Regions from separate parts of the Peribacillus sp. NJ4 genome, predicted to be linked through region 3. Evidence: riboswitches for the same ligand, from Rfam matches in the RefSeq annotation. Region 3 holds a riboswitch; each other region holds the start of a gene.
The links. A riboswitch is a leader RNA that binds a small molecule or an ion and turns the genes downstream of it on or off. The one in region 3 is predicted to bind cobalamin.

Region 1: linked by a shared signal. The riboswitch ahead of QUF94_RS15575 ((2Fe-2S) ferredoxin domain-containing protein) and the one ahead of QUF94_RS01110 (ABC transporter substrate-binding protein) in region 3 are both predicted to bind cobalamin.
Region 2: linked by a shared signal. The riboswitch ahead of nikA (nickel ABC transporter substrate-binding protein) and the one ahead of QUF94_RS01110 (ABC transporter substrate-binding protein) in region 3 are both predicted to bind cobalamin.

Annotation. Positions count from the first base shown of each region.
Region 1 is NZ_JAUCFQ010000001.1:3,126,359-3,130,639, reverse strand. It holds gene QUF94_RS15580 (energy-coupling factor ABC transporter permease) at 1-595, opposite strand, end outside; cobalamin riboswitch at 771-966, opposite strand; cobalamin riboswitch at 1,170-1,359, shown strand; gene QUF94_RS15575 ((2Fe-2S) ferredoxin domain-containing protein) at 1,509-1,877, shown strand; gene cobJ (precorrin-3B C(17)-methyltransferase) at 1,892-3,547, shown strand; gene QUF94_RS15565 (sirohydrochlorin chelatase) at 3,566-4,281, shown strand, end outside.
Region 2 is NZ_JAUCFQ010000001.1:3,256,888-3,261,168, reverse strand. It holds gene QUF94_RS16175 (MFS transporter) at 1-263, shown strand, start outside; gene QUF94_RS16170 (2-hydroxyacid dehydrogenase) at 285-1,271, shown strand; gene QUF94_RS16165 (aspartyl-phosphate phosphatase Spo0E family protein) at 1,757-1,924, opposite strand; cobalamin riboswitch at 2,516-2,704, shown strand; gene nikA (nickel ABC transporter substrate-binding protein) at 2,859-4,281, shown strand, end outside.
Region 3 is NZ_JAUCFQ010000001.1:222,718-226,998, forward strand. It holds tRNA gene QUF94_RS01100 (tRNA-Arg) at 457-530, opposite strand; gene QUF94_RS01105 (polysaccharide deacetylase family protein) at 777-1,616, shown strand; cobalamin riboswitch at 1,704-1,878, shown strand; gene QUF94_RS01110 (ABC transporter substrate-binding protein) at 2,058-3,023, shown strand; gene QUF94_RS01115 (FecCD family ABC transporter permease) at 2,986-4,041, shown strand; gene QUF94_RS01120 (heme ABC transporter ATP-binding protein) at 4,047-4,281, shown strand, end outside.

The DNA.
Region 1 (4,281 bases), 2.9 Mb from region 3:
ATGAGGCCATGAATCCACCTACCTCGGATGGAAAAGCAAGTGCAAGTTGAACGGAAGTTACCACATAGGTTCCTAAATCGCCAAAAGCAGCTGCCAAGAAAACGGCCAGCGAAAAAGACCACCCCAATTTAGTTGCGCCCTTGAAGACAAAGTAAGCAATGAAAGGTCCGCATACAGCCATGGAAAATGCATTGGCCCCTAATGTCGTCAATCCTCCGTGAGCCAGTAGAACAGCTTGAAATAATAGAACGATGGAGCCTAAGACACTCATGGCCAATGGCCCGAATAATATGGAACCTAAACCAACTCCGGTAGGGTGTGAAGAACTTCCGGTAACGGAAGGGATCTTCAAGGCAGATAATATGAATACGAATGCACCCGATAGACCGAGCATCATTTTTGTTTCTGGGTTTTCCCTTACTTTGGACCTAATGGACCGGTAACCCAAGATTAGAAATGGAAGGGTCACGGCCCACCAAAATATGGCCCATTCAATTGGTAAAAAGCCCTCCATGATATGCATGGCCATCGCACGTTTTGGGACAAGAAGTAGTAAAATGACAAAATAAAGAATTTTCCAATTGACTCTTTTCATTCTTTCTCCTTTCAACACCTTTAATTTTTCTGATCAAAACTTTAGAAGAAAAGCGGCGCCCAACATAAAAAGCACTTCTCTCAAAAGAAAGAAGTGCGTAATGAACAGGAATTTTGCAGCATAAACCAATATGGGTCATTCTACCTGGTCCGCACACCCATCCTCGTAGGTTGAAACAGTTTCACGCTTCATGGCAGGTCTCCTGGCTTAGGTTCATCGTCCCGTTACATCCTTCCCATCTCATTTGACAGTGGATTAATGTTAACGTAATAGGACTTCCCTTTACAGTGGCGGGACCGCTCCGGACTTTCACCGGCTTCCCTTTTAAGCTGAATTCCGAGAAATTCAACACCATAAAACTTATGTAATTATTTCGAAAATTCTCGTATAGTGTACCATAAAGAAATAATTTCAGCTACACTCTCTTTTTTTTTTTTTGACTAAGAATGCAGAGAGGAAAGGCTTATGGCTGGATTTACACTATTAAACTTTTCTAAACAGTCGGAATAAACTATTGAATTTTGCTAAAGTTGTTATATGATAGATAAGGTTAGCTATAATTGTATAATAAAACCAAATATTTCATTTTAAAAGTGCTCTTGTGTGAATATGCAAGGGATAATAGGGAAATCGGTGAAAATCCGATGCAGCCCCCGCTACTGTAAACGCTGATGAATTTGTCGATAACCACTGGCTTAAAGCCGGGAAGGGACAAAGTAAAATGAAGCGTAAGCCAGGAAACCTGCTTTTGAAATTGTATGATACTTTTCGGAGGGAAAGGTAGAAGGACTATGACGATTTTGGGAGATTCAGCATATTTGCGGAGGGCTCCTCATTCATATAGTTTTTTAAACCTTGACTCTTATGTTAAGGTTTTTTATTTTGCCTTTTCCCTGAACTCAGGAGGAAGAAGATGACTACTTGGAACTTGAAGGGTACAAATACGCATTTGTTGATTTGCAATGGAAGCAGTTGCATGAAAAAGGGCGGGGAAGAAGTAACTCAAGCGATTCGCGATGAAATTACTTCAAAGGGACTGGATTTGAAAATTCATACAACCAGGACACGCTGTAACGGAAGATGTAAGGATGCCTGCGTTGTGATTGCCTATCCCCAAGGGAAATGGTATAGAGTGGATACGCCTGATTTCGGTCGGGAGATTGTCAGCAATATCGAAGATGGGGAATATGTTCCACAGATGATCTACCAATTCAGTGATGGGGAAATGACGCCTAATCCGGATTTTCCTGCTCATACGGGTATTTCAAAGAACAAATCGTAAAAGGAGATGTCTTAATGAGTACAAACGGTAAATTATTCGTCGTGGGCTTTGGACCAGGGAATTTTGAACACATTACCAAACGTGCTGTCGAAGCCCTTCAAGAAAGTGACTACATCATTGGTTATAAAACTTATGTTGAACTCATTCAGGGACTGCTTACAGATCAAACGATCATTAGTACGGGGATGACTGAAGAGGTATCACGTGCTCAGGAAGCAGTAAAACAAGCGGAGTTGGGAAAAAAAGTGGCTGTCATTTCCAGTGGGGATGCCGGAGTGTACGGGATGGCAGGGTTGGTTTATGAAGTATTGATTGAAAAAGGTTGGAAAGAAGAAACTGGAGTGGGCATTGAAGTCATTCCTGGTATTTCTGCAATCAACTCTTGTGCGTCTTTACTTGGGGCACCAGTCATGCACGATTCGTGTACGATCAGCCTCAGTGATCATTTAACTCCTTGGGACCTAATCGCTAAAAGGGTGGAAGCAGCTGCAATGGCTGATTTTGTCATTGCGCTTTATAATCCGCGCAGCGGCAGGCGGACTAGGCAAATTGTTGAAACACAGAAAATTCTCCTTCGCTACCGTTCGCCAGATACACCTGTCGGGTTGGTGAAAAGTGCTTATCGCGATCGGCAGGATATTGTCATAACCAATTTGAAAGATATGTTGAATCACGATATTGGAATGTTGACCACCGTCATTATCGGTAATTCATCCACTTTTTTATACGATGACAAAATAATCACACCAAGAGGCTATCAGAGGAAATATACATTGAATTCGGAAAAGCAAACATTGAAGCCGCATCAGCGTCTGCAAAAAGAAGCGGAACCGTGGGCATTAGATCAAGAAGCCGATTCCATGCAAGAAACCTCTACGAAGTCTGCTGGAGGAGTTGGATTACTTACAAAAGCTCCAGAAAAGAAGTCCACTTCTTTTGAAATGGCAATGGAAGCCTTATCAAGAGTGAAGGGTCAAACCGTTCAGCAATCCATTAAGCCGATTGTCCAGCAAAAAATGGAGTCGGTATTCGAACTTGCCGTAAGTCCAGGTGTGGCAAATAAACAATTCACTCCCAAACAAATGATGACACTTGCGGAAGTTGTCGGGGAAAAGGGAACGATGGAATACACGCCAAATCATAAGATCGTTTTAAAGATCCCGACAACGGACGCGGAAGTCATTACGGGGAAATTGCAATCAGCAAACTTTCTATTATCGCCGATTGGAGATGTACTGACGTTAAAAGCCTGTGATTTCTGTGATGGTGAAAAAGCGGAATCCATACCATATGCGGATGAAATACACCGGGTGCTTGGCGGAATGAAAATGCCTAAGGAACTGAACATCGGATTTAATGGGTGTGGAATGGCTTGTTATAGTGCCGTGATGGATGACATCGGGATTGTCTTCCGAAAAGGGAAGTTCGACTTATTTCTTGGAGCTAAACCGGTTGGAAGAACGGCCCATCCAGGTCAGCCGGTAGCTGAAGGCATTGAACCGGAACGGCTTGTTGAATTGATTACGGACATTGTCGGGGAGTATAAGCAAAATGCCCATCCAAATGAGCGGCTTTTTAAATACTTCAAACGTTCAAAAAAGATACAGAATTTTTCTTATCAGGACATTGCTCCCAAAATAAACATAGAGCCTGCGCCTTGTGAAGACTAATCAAGAGGGGGAAAGTAAATGAAAGCAGTTTTGTTTGTAGGACACGGAAGCCGCCTGGCTTCGGGAAACGAAGAAGTCGTTCATTTTATTAAAAATATGATTCCGGCAATGGATGACAGTTTTTTGGTAGAAACGTGCTTCCTGGAATTTGCGACACCGAATATATCAAAAGGCATTGATAATTGTGTAAAACGAGGGGCTACGGAAGTTATCGTCATACCGATCATTTTGTTGCATGCAGGACATTCGAAATTACATATCCCAGCTGAAATAGAGGATGGGAAAACCAAATATCCAGAAGTGAAATTCACATATGGACAAACGATCGGGGTCCACCATGATGTATTGACGATCCTGACAGACCGACTTGAGGAAGCCGGCTTCGATACATCCTCGGAACAGGCTGAGACAGCAATATTGCTAATTGGCCGAGGGGGCAGTGATGCTGATGCAAATAGTGATATATATAAAATTTCACGATTATTATGGGAAAAATTAAACGTTAAATGGGTCGAAACAGCGTTCATGGGTGTAACGGACCCGCATGTTGATGAAGGCATTGAACGATGCATCCGGTTGGGGGCAAAAAAAATAGTGATGCTGCCATATTTCCTCTTCACGGGGGTGTTAATGGAAAGAATGGAGGATATGCTGAAAGGCTATCAAGAGCAATATCTTGATCGGGAATTTATTTTGGCGAAGTATTTTGGGTATCATCCAACCTTACAGAACAT
Region 2 (4,281 bases), 3.0 Mb from region 3:
CCCTTGCTCTTTGTTTTATTTCTGCCATTACAGGCAGCGCGTGGGCACTTGCCGGTGACATTGCCCCTCCTTCTATGGTTGCTTCTGTAGGTGCAATTCAGAATTTTGGCGGTTATTTTGGTGGAGCCTTTTCCCCTGTTGTGGCAGGCATGATAGTGGATGCTACTGGCTCTTACTCTCTTGCCTTTATATCTGGCGGTTTAATCGCCGGATGCGCCGCAATCTGTTATTGGTTTATTGTAAAACATCCTATTCAAGAATAGTGTAACCGAGGAGGACATAAATTGATGCCAAAAGTGTATATTGCAAGACCAGTACCGGCCGAGGTAGAGGCATATATTTCGAAGTATTGCCAGTATGAAAAATGGAATGGCGCTGAACCCATTACCAGAAGCCAGCTGTTTAAGCAAATTTCCGATGCGGAGGGACTGCTCATCACCGGAGAAAAAATAGATGATGAACTTCTGGACCATGCACCATGTCTAAAGGCTGTCAGCAATATCTCGGTAGGCTACAACAACTTTGATCTAGAGGCAATGAAAAAGAGAAGCATAATCGGTACAAATACACCTGATGTTCTCGATGAAACCGTGGCCGATTTAGCTTTAGCCTTAATGCTCTCAGCAGCCCGTCGTATAACGGAACTGGACAAGCTTGTAAAGGATGGCAAGTGGGTAAATAAAGGCGATGAACCCCTCTTTGGCGTTGATGTTCATGGAAAAAAATTGGGCATCATCGGTATGGGGAGGATTGGGGAATCTATTGCAAGACGAGGAAAATTCGGTTTTAACATGGAAGTTTTATATCATAATCGGCGAAGGAAATTCGAAGTGGAGGAAACGCTCAGTACAACCTATTCCTCTTTAGAGCACCTTTTACGGGAAGCCGATTTCGTTCTTTTAATGGTCCCTTATACTCCGGAAACGAGGCATCTTATGGGACGGGAGCAATTCGCACTGATGAAAAAATCTGCGATCTTTATCAATACATCCCGCGGTCAGACGGTGGACGAAAAGGCCCTCATAGAAGCACTGCGAACTAAGGAAATCCTTGCAGCTGGTTTGGATGTATTTGAACAGGAACCCGTATCGCCTGACAATCCGCTTTTAGCCATGCCGAACGTGGTTACCCTGCCGCATATAGGTTCTGCTACTTATCAAACACGATTTGATATGGCCATGCTTGCGGCGAAGAACCTGGTTGCAGCGGTTACTGGAAGGGAGATAGGCAATGTTGTCCCTGAATTGAAAGGACTTCAGTCACTAAAATAGTAAAATTCATTAACTCAGCAGAAATATTAGGTTGTCCATGACAATTTAAATGAATCGTTGATACTCACACCATTCATAAACTTAGATGAGATAGATTGTTTGTTATTAAATGCAGGACATAAAAGAAAAATTCGATAAAAAGGCATCCATTCATTTTGGATGCTTTTTAATGGGGAGAAAGAATGTGATCAAAATGACCCTAAACAATTTGTTCACGGCACAATTCCAATAAACAAAATAAAACGTAGAAAACTAAGAAGCATTAGGTAAGAAGGGATGATCATTTAAATAAATTTTACAGAAAAAATAAGTCCAAGAGTCCAAGAAAAGAATACGAGGTGATTAAGTAAAGGAAATATGCTGCATGAACTGCACAGTGATTATTAAAAGTAATTTCAAAATAACTCCGGGGGTAATAGTTCCTGCAGTTGTAATGATCCCATGAAGTATTAGTAGAAAAATCAAATCAGGTTTCATTCCGGCTTTTAGACATATTCTAAACCAATTGATTCTTTTTCATGCCCAAGTAAATTCAACAGTTTATCTAGTTCCTGGCTTTTATGTAATGTTTTTGAGGAAGTAAATCCATATATCAATCCCGTAGTTATTAATTCTTTCGTCAATATCTCAATTTTTTCATGTAATTCTTCCATACTCTCCAATGTAGAATCCCTCAAGTACTTTCTTTTTTTGTTATGAATCTATTATTACATAAATTAGGTTGCTTTCAAATGAAAAGTGAGTGTTCACTTATAAAAAATAGCTTATTCGGGAGGGAGGCAATACAAATCTGAAAATGAAAAATCTACACACTATCATTCATATATGTCGTTACAAATAACTGTTTGTATAAGATTATTGCCTCCGTACAAAACGAACCGTTAAAAAACATCAGGATCTTAATTTGATATGGCATAAATTTGCGATAAGGAATATAATTTGTATTAGGTAAACTTTTGATTTTATTTTCATATAGTTAATATCCATTTTTAGAGAGTTGTAATCGTAAAACCGTATAATATAGGAGAGTTTTTAATATTTGTTAAATTCTTAAGAATAGATATTTATTCTCCTTTTTACTAACTGTTTTTGGTTTATTGCTAGGATGGAAATGATTAGTTGCTGAGTTTATCAAAAATTAATTAGAGATGAAACTATTAAAGTGTTAAGAAGCATCAAAAGGTTTTGACTTAATAATTTTAAGATGGACAAGCTCTATATTTTACTGAAGATGAGGGAAAATTTCATATTTTATTGGAATGGGTATATTCGTTTAATAGCGAATATTTAAAAGGGAAGCCGGTGCAAAATCCGGCACGGTCCCGCCGCTGTAAGGGTGAGTCCTATGCAAGAAAGTCACTGGATAATATCCGGGAAGACGCATGGAGATGATGAACCTAAGTCAGAAGACCTGCCTGTTCTAGAAATGCTGTTAACCTACGGGAGATAGGGAGGTGTTAGAGTGCTAGAAGACGAATTTGTTCTTAATATATAAGCATTTCTGACCTTTAAATCTGGTTGGAAATGCTTTTTTGTATTTCGTGATTTTTCAAATAGTTAAAATTCCATAATTGAAGGTGAGAAAGCATGTTTATAAAACGGTCTAATTTATTCCATTCTTTTGTTGGACTACTAGTAATATTCACAATCTTAGTTACAGGTTGCAGCAACACAACAATAGATCAAGAAAATACATCAGATAATGAAAAGCAAAAAGTTGTTACTTTTTCATGGCCTGGGGATATAGGTGACTTAAATCCACACACATATTTTCCGAATGAGTTTTTTTCCCAGGCTATGGTATATGAATCCCTTGTTTATTACGGTAAAGGTGGAGAAATTCAGCCTTGGCTTGCGGAGAGCTGGGATATATCGAAAGATGGAAAAGAATATGTATTCCATCTAAGAAAAGATGTTAAATTTTCCGATGGTTCGCTATTTAATGCTTCAATCGTCAAGAAAAACTTTGATACCATTTTAGATAATCGCAAACAACATGAATGGGTGGGATTAATTAACCAAATCAAAGGTACAAAAATAATAGATGAATATACTATTAAACTTATTTTGAACAACGCGTATTATCCAACTCTTCAAGAACTAACTTACATCAGACCTTTGAGATTTGTAGGAGAAGCTGCTTTTCCTGACAGCCAAAACACATTTAAGGACGGACTCAAGTCTCAGATTGGCACAGGACCGTGGGTATTGAGCGAGTATAAGAAAAATGAGTTTGCTGTTTTCAAAAGGAACGAACATTATTGGGGCACTAAGCCTAAAGTAGATAAGGTGGTTGTTAAAGTCATTACTGATGGAGAGTCAAGAGTGTTAGCTTTTGAGAAAAAGGAACTCGACTTTATATTTGGAAACGGGGTCATCAGCCAAGATTCATTCCAATTTTTGAAGAATTCAGGGCAATATGAAACCAAATTGTCAGAACCTACAGCTACAAGAACGCTGCTTCTTAACTCAAACAGAGAAGCGACTAAAGATCTTAAAGTTCGGTTAGCTCTCCAACATGCTTTTAATAAACAAGCTGTTATCGATAAGATCTTTTATGGTATGGAAAAAAAGGCTGATACTTTGTTTCCACCTATTTTACCTTACACGAAAATTAATATAGATCCATATGAGTATGATGCAGAAAAAGCAAAAATGTTATTGGATGAAGCTGGATGGAAACAAGTGAAGGGGAAACCATTTAGAGAAAAAGACGGAAAAGAATTGCAATTGGAATTACTGTTTAATAGTACAGATAACATCCAAAAGTCAATCGCAGAATTTACACAAGGTGATTTTAGAAAACTGGGAATAGATGTTAAGTTGACCAGTCAGGAAACTAATACTTTTTGGACAACGGCATTTCAAGGTAAGTTTGATTTATTATTTACAGCAACATGGTCAGTACCGTTTGATCCACATTCCTATTTAGCTTCTATGACGACTAATTCGGAAAATGGTAGTCCAGATTATAACGCTCAATTAGGGTTGCCAGTAAAAAAAGAAATAG
Region 3 (4,281 bases):
TTTTGGTTATCGACTAACTCTTCAATTGACTCTAACGCTGATCACCGGGACTAAACACCGCTGCGTCATTCTCTTTGTTCCATTGGCCTCTGATTGTACTCATCGTGCACATCATCTCCTTTGGTGAGAATGTCTTACAGTATTTATCTACCCGGATGGGACAGGTTAAAACATATATTTCAAAAAAATATTACTTTTCTGCGGATATTTATATCGAAAAACATCATTAATTAAAACTTCTCTTTAAACAGAGTCAAAAAGTTTTGAACGAAAATTAAATGGTTAATCTCATAATGTATTGATCGCCGATACTTCCGGCTTTTCTCATACCGGTATCTAGAAATCCGACCTTTACATTGGAAGCCCCTCAAAAGCCTAAATAGGTAAGGCCATACCAACAGAAAAAACCCTGTTACGACGCGGAGGTACCGCATTGTAACAGGGTTTTAAAATTAGCGTCCCAGATAGGAATCGAACCTACGACCTACAGCTTAGGAGGCTGTCGCTCTATCCTGCTGAGCTACTGGGACATATAAAAAAAGTCGACGACTTATTTATTATATTTCTTATAGGCAAACTTTTCAAGTTAATAGCAATAATAATTATGAAAAAAATCATCTAAATGCTTAGCTGGTCTCTTGTTTCTGTATTTCCTTTTTTTTCGTAAAATGGAATACTTTATTATTTGCTGGTTTTCTGGTACTATTATACTAGAAAAAAATAGGAGAATGATAGTGAGAAAATACAGAGTTTTACTGTTTGTGGCATTGCTGGGGATGTTAATTTTACCTGCATGCTCACAAGGGATTTTAGAGGGTATAGGCAAAAAGACGGCTGCGCCGATTGCGGAAGATGACATTGAAGTGGTTGAGGCAGCGGAGAATGGCACCGGACAGGATTCAAAGGACGACCCGGAACAAATCGATACGAGAAACTGGATAAGGGCCGATTCCGCGGTTCAGTTTCCAATATTGATGTATCATAGCATTTCTGAAGGTAATGGCCTTCGGGTTCCAAGAGAGGAATTCCAATCACAAATGACTTGGCTTCGGGAGAATGGTTACTATACATTATCCCCTAAAGAAGCATTCCTCGTTTTAACCGAAAATCGGATGCCAAGTGATAAGTGCGTCTGGCTTACTTTTGATGATGGCTATACAGATAACTACACGGAGGCTTTCCCCATATTAAAAGAATATGATATGAAAGCAACCATCTTCATGATCGGGAAGTCCATTGATAAAGGTCATCACCTGACTGAAACTCAAATGTTGGAGATGAGCAGGAATGGGATTTCGATCGAAAGTCATACTATCAACCATTTGGAGCTGAACCGGATGACGGCAGAGCAGCAAGAATCGGAAATGGTTCAGTCGAAGGAGCTATTCGACCGTATCCTCGATCAGGACACGACAGTAATTTCCTATCCGGTTGGCCGGTATAACGAAGAGAGTCTATGGGTGTCAGAAGAAGCTGGATACAAGATGGCAGTCACCACCGAACCTGGAGGAGCTTCAAGGGACCAAGGGATGCATTCCCTGCATAGGGTTCGGATTTCACCGGGATTATCAGTCGAGGGATTTGCGTCCCTGATTGAAAATGCTTCTAATCACTGAAGGTGGACGGGTCATTTCGAGGCAAGTCAGAAAAATCATATAATAATCGATTCTTACATGGTGTATAATGAAAGGCAGTGAAAATTATATACATATGAACGATTTGGTGTCTTAATGACTTAATAGGGAAGTTGGTGAAATGCCAGCGCGGTCCCGCCACTGTATATGGGAGCCAACGGATGTTTACCACTGTATGAGATATGGGAAGGTGCCGTTGATGATGACCATGAGCCAGGAGACCTGCCAAAATTCGTACACCTGTAACCTACGCGGATGGGAAGGTGTGTGGCAGACCCTAAAGAGTCCGTAATTATATTGTTGCCATACAAGCATCTTCCGTTTAACGGGAGGTGCTTTTGTTTTGGGGTGCATCTTCCGATAATGCGTTTTGTTTATTAGGTGTGAAGAAATTAAAAGAAAAAAAGATTGTGGGGAATGAAAATGAAGAAGATTTTTGGTCTGATACTGGTGATGTTGCTGACTGCAGGTATGATGGTTGGCTGTAGCGAAGCTACTAATGAAGGAAAAGAAAAGCAGGAAACGAATCATGCCAAACAGGAAGTTTTCCCGATTACGATTAAAGATGCAACAGGCGAAAAGGTGACGATAGAACAAAAACCGAAGAAAATCGTTTCGTTGATACCAAGTAATACGGAAGTTGTCTTTGCACTTGGCTTGGGTAAAAAGGTTGTTGGTGTTTCCGACTATGATAATTATCCGGAAGAAACGAAAGAAATTGAAAAAGTTGGCGGAATGGAAATGAACACGGAGATGATTGTCTCTTTGAAGCCCGACCTTGTTCTTGCCCATGCATCCAGTGCCCATAATTCGAATGAGGGTTTACAGCAGCTTAAGGATGCTGGAATTGATGTCCTCGTAGTCAATGATGCACAAAGCTTTGACCAAGTCTATGATTCTATTGATATGATTGGACAGGCAACAGGGGAACATGAAAAGGCAAAAGGAATCGTTACGGACATGAAAACGAAGCTCAAGGATATTCAGGAAAAAGCCAAATCTGTAAAGGAAGCGGATAGGAAGACCGTTTTTGTGGAGGTTTCTCCGTCACCTGAGATATATACACCTGGAAAAAATACCTTCATGAATGAAATGCTTCAAATTATTTCAGCGGAAAATGCAGCTGCTGAATTGGATGGATGGGCAAAAATTGATGAAGAGTCGATGATCGCTGCAAATCCGGATGTCATCATTACAACGTATGGTTATTATACAAAAGATGCAGTAAGTCAAGTGAAGGGCCGAAAAGGATGGCAAGACGTAAATGCTGTGAAGGATGACCAAGTCTTTGATGTCCATTCCGACTTGGTGACCCGTTCCGGTCCACGCTTAATAGAGGGAGTAGAGGAACTTGCCAAATCAGTCTATCCGAACCTATTTGACAACTAAATGGACGATTGCTTATTTGATTGCGTTATTATTTTTGTTATTCGCAATGACGATAGGCATTTCCTTTGGTTCGGTGCCAGTACCGATTCCTGTACTTTTACAAATTATCGGCAAGGAGATTTTTCATTTACCGATTTCAGCTGATCCGGATGTAATGCTTACGAATATTGTGATGAACATCCGCTTGCCGCGTGTGTTGCTAGCGGGTTTTGTTGGGGCATCACTTGCGATTTCGGGAGCGGGATTTCAGGGCCTGCTCCGGAATCCGCTCGCTGACCCTTACACATTAGGTATTTCATCAGGAGCATCAGTCGGTGCTGTATTGACAATATTCTTGAATATATCACTACCATTCATCGGCTTATATACTCTTCCGGCATTGAGCATCGTATGCTCAGTGCTCACGATGTTCTTCGTACTGGCTTTTGCAAAAAAAATGGATCGATCGATGAAAGTGGAAACGATCATTTTAACGGGAATCATTTTCAGCTCGTTTTTAAGTGCCTTCATTTCATTGATGATTGCGCTGACTGGTGATGAATTAAGACAAATCATCGGCTGGCTGATGGGAAGCGTTTCAATGCGCGGATGGAATTATATTGCAATCATTTTGCCGTTTTTTATTATTGGTTCGTTGATCTTGATCATGAATACGAGCGAATTGAATGCGATGACTTTCGGGGAAGACCGGGCAAAACACTTAGGTGTTAATGTTAAGCGGCGGAAAATGTGGATTTTGATAGCCGGTTCGATGTTGACAGGGGCAGCTGTTGCCGTTTCAGGGGCGATTGGCTTTGTAGGATTGGTCATTCCTCATTTTGTCCGAAAGATTTGGGGACCTGACCATAAACATTTGCTTCCGTTGTCATTGCTGGTAGGAAGCGGATTCCTAATATTGGCGGACTTTGTAGCACGGTCGATCATTGCCCCATCGGAACTGCCGATCGGGGTGATCACTTCACTTATCGGGGCACCCGCATTCGCGCTGATTTTATTAAAGAGACGGAGAGAAGGGTAAGATGGATGCTTGAAGTTAAAGGGTTAACAGGTGGATATGACAACAAAGCTGTTTTGGACTCTGTTACTTTTGATGTACATAAAGGGGAATTATTCGGGATTCTTGGCCCAAATGGCAGCGGAAAAACGACGCTTTTAAGTATGCTTAGCGGGGTGCTCGATTATAAGGGCGGAAGCATACGGATAAGAGGAAGGGATTTGAAGGATTATTCGTCAAAACAACTTGCACAGGTCATTGCTG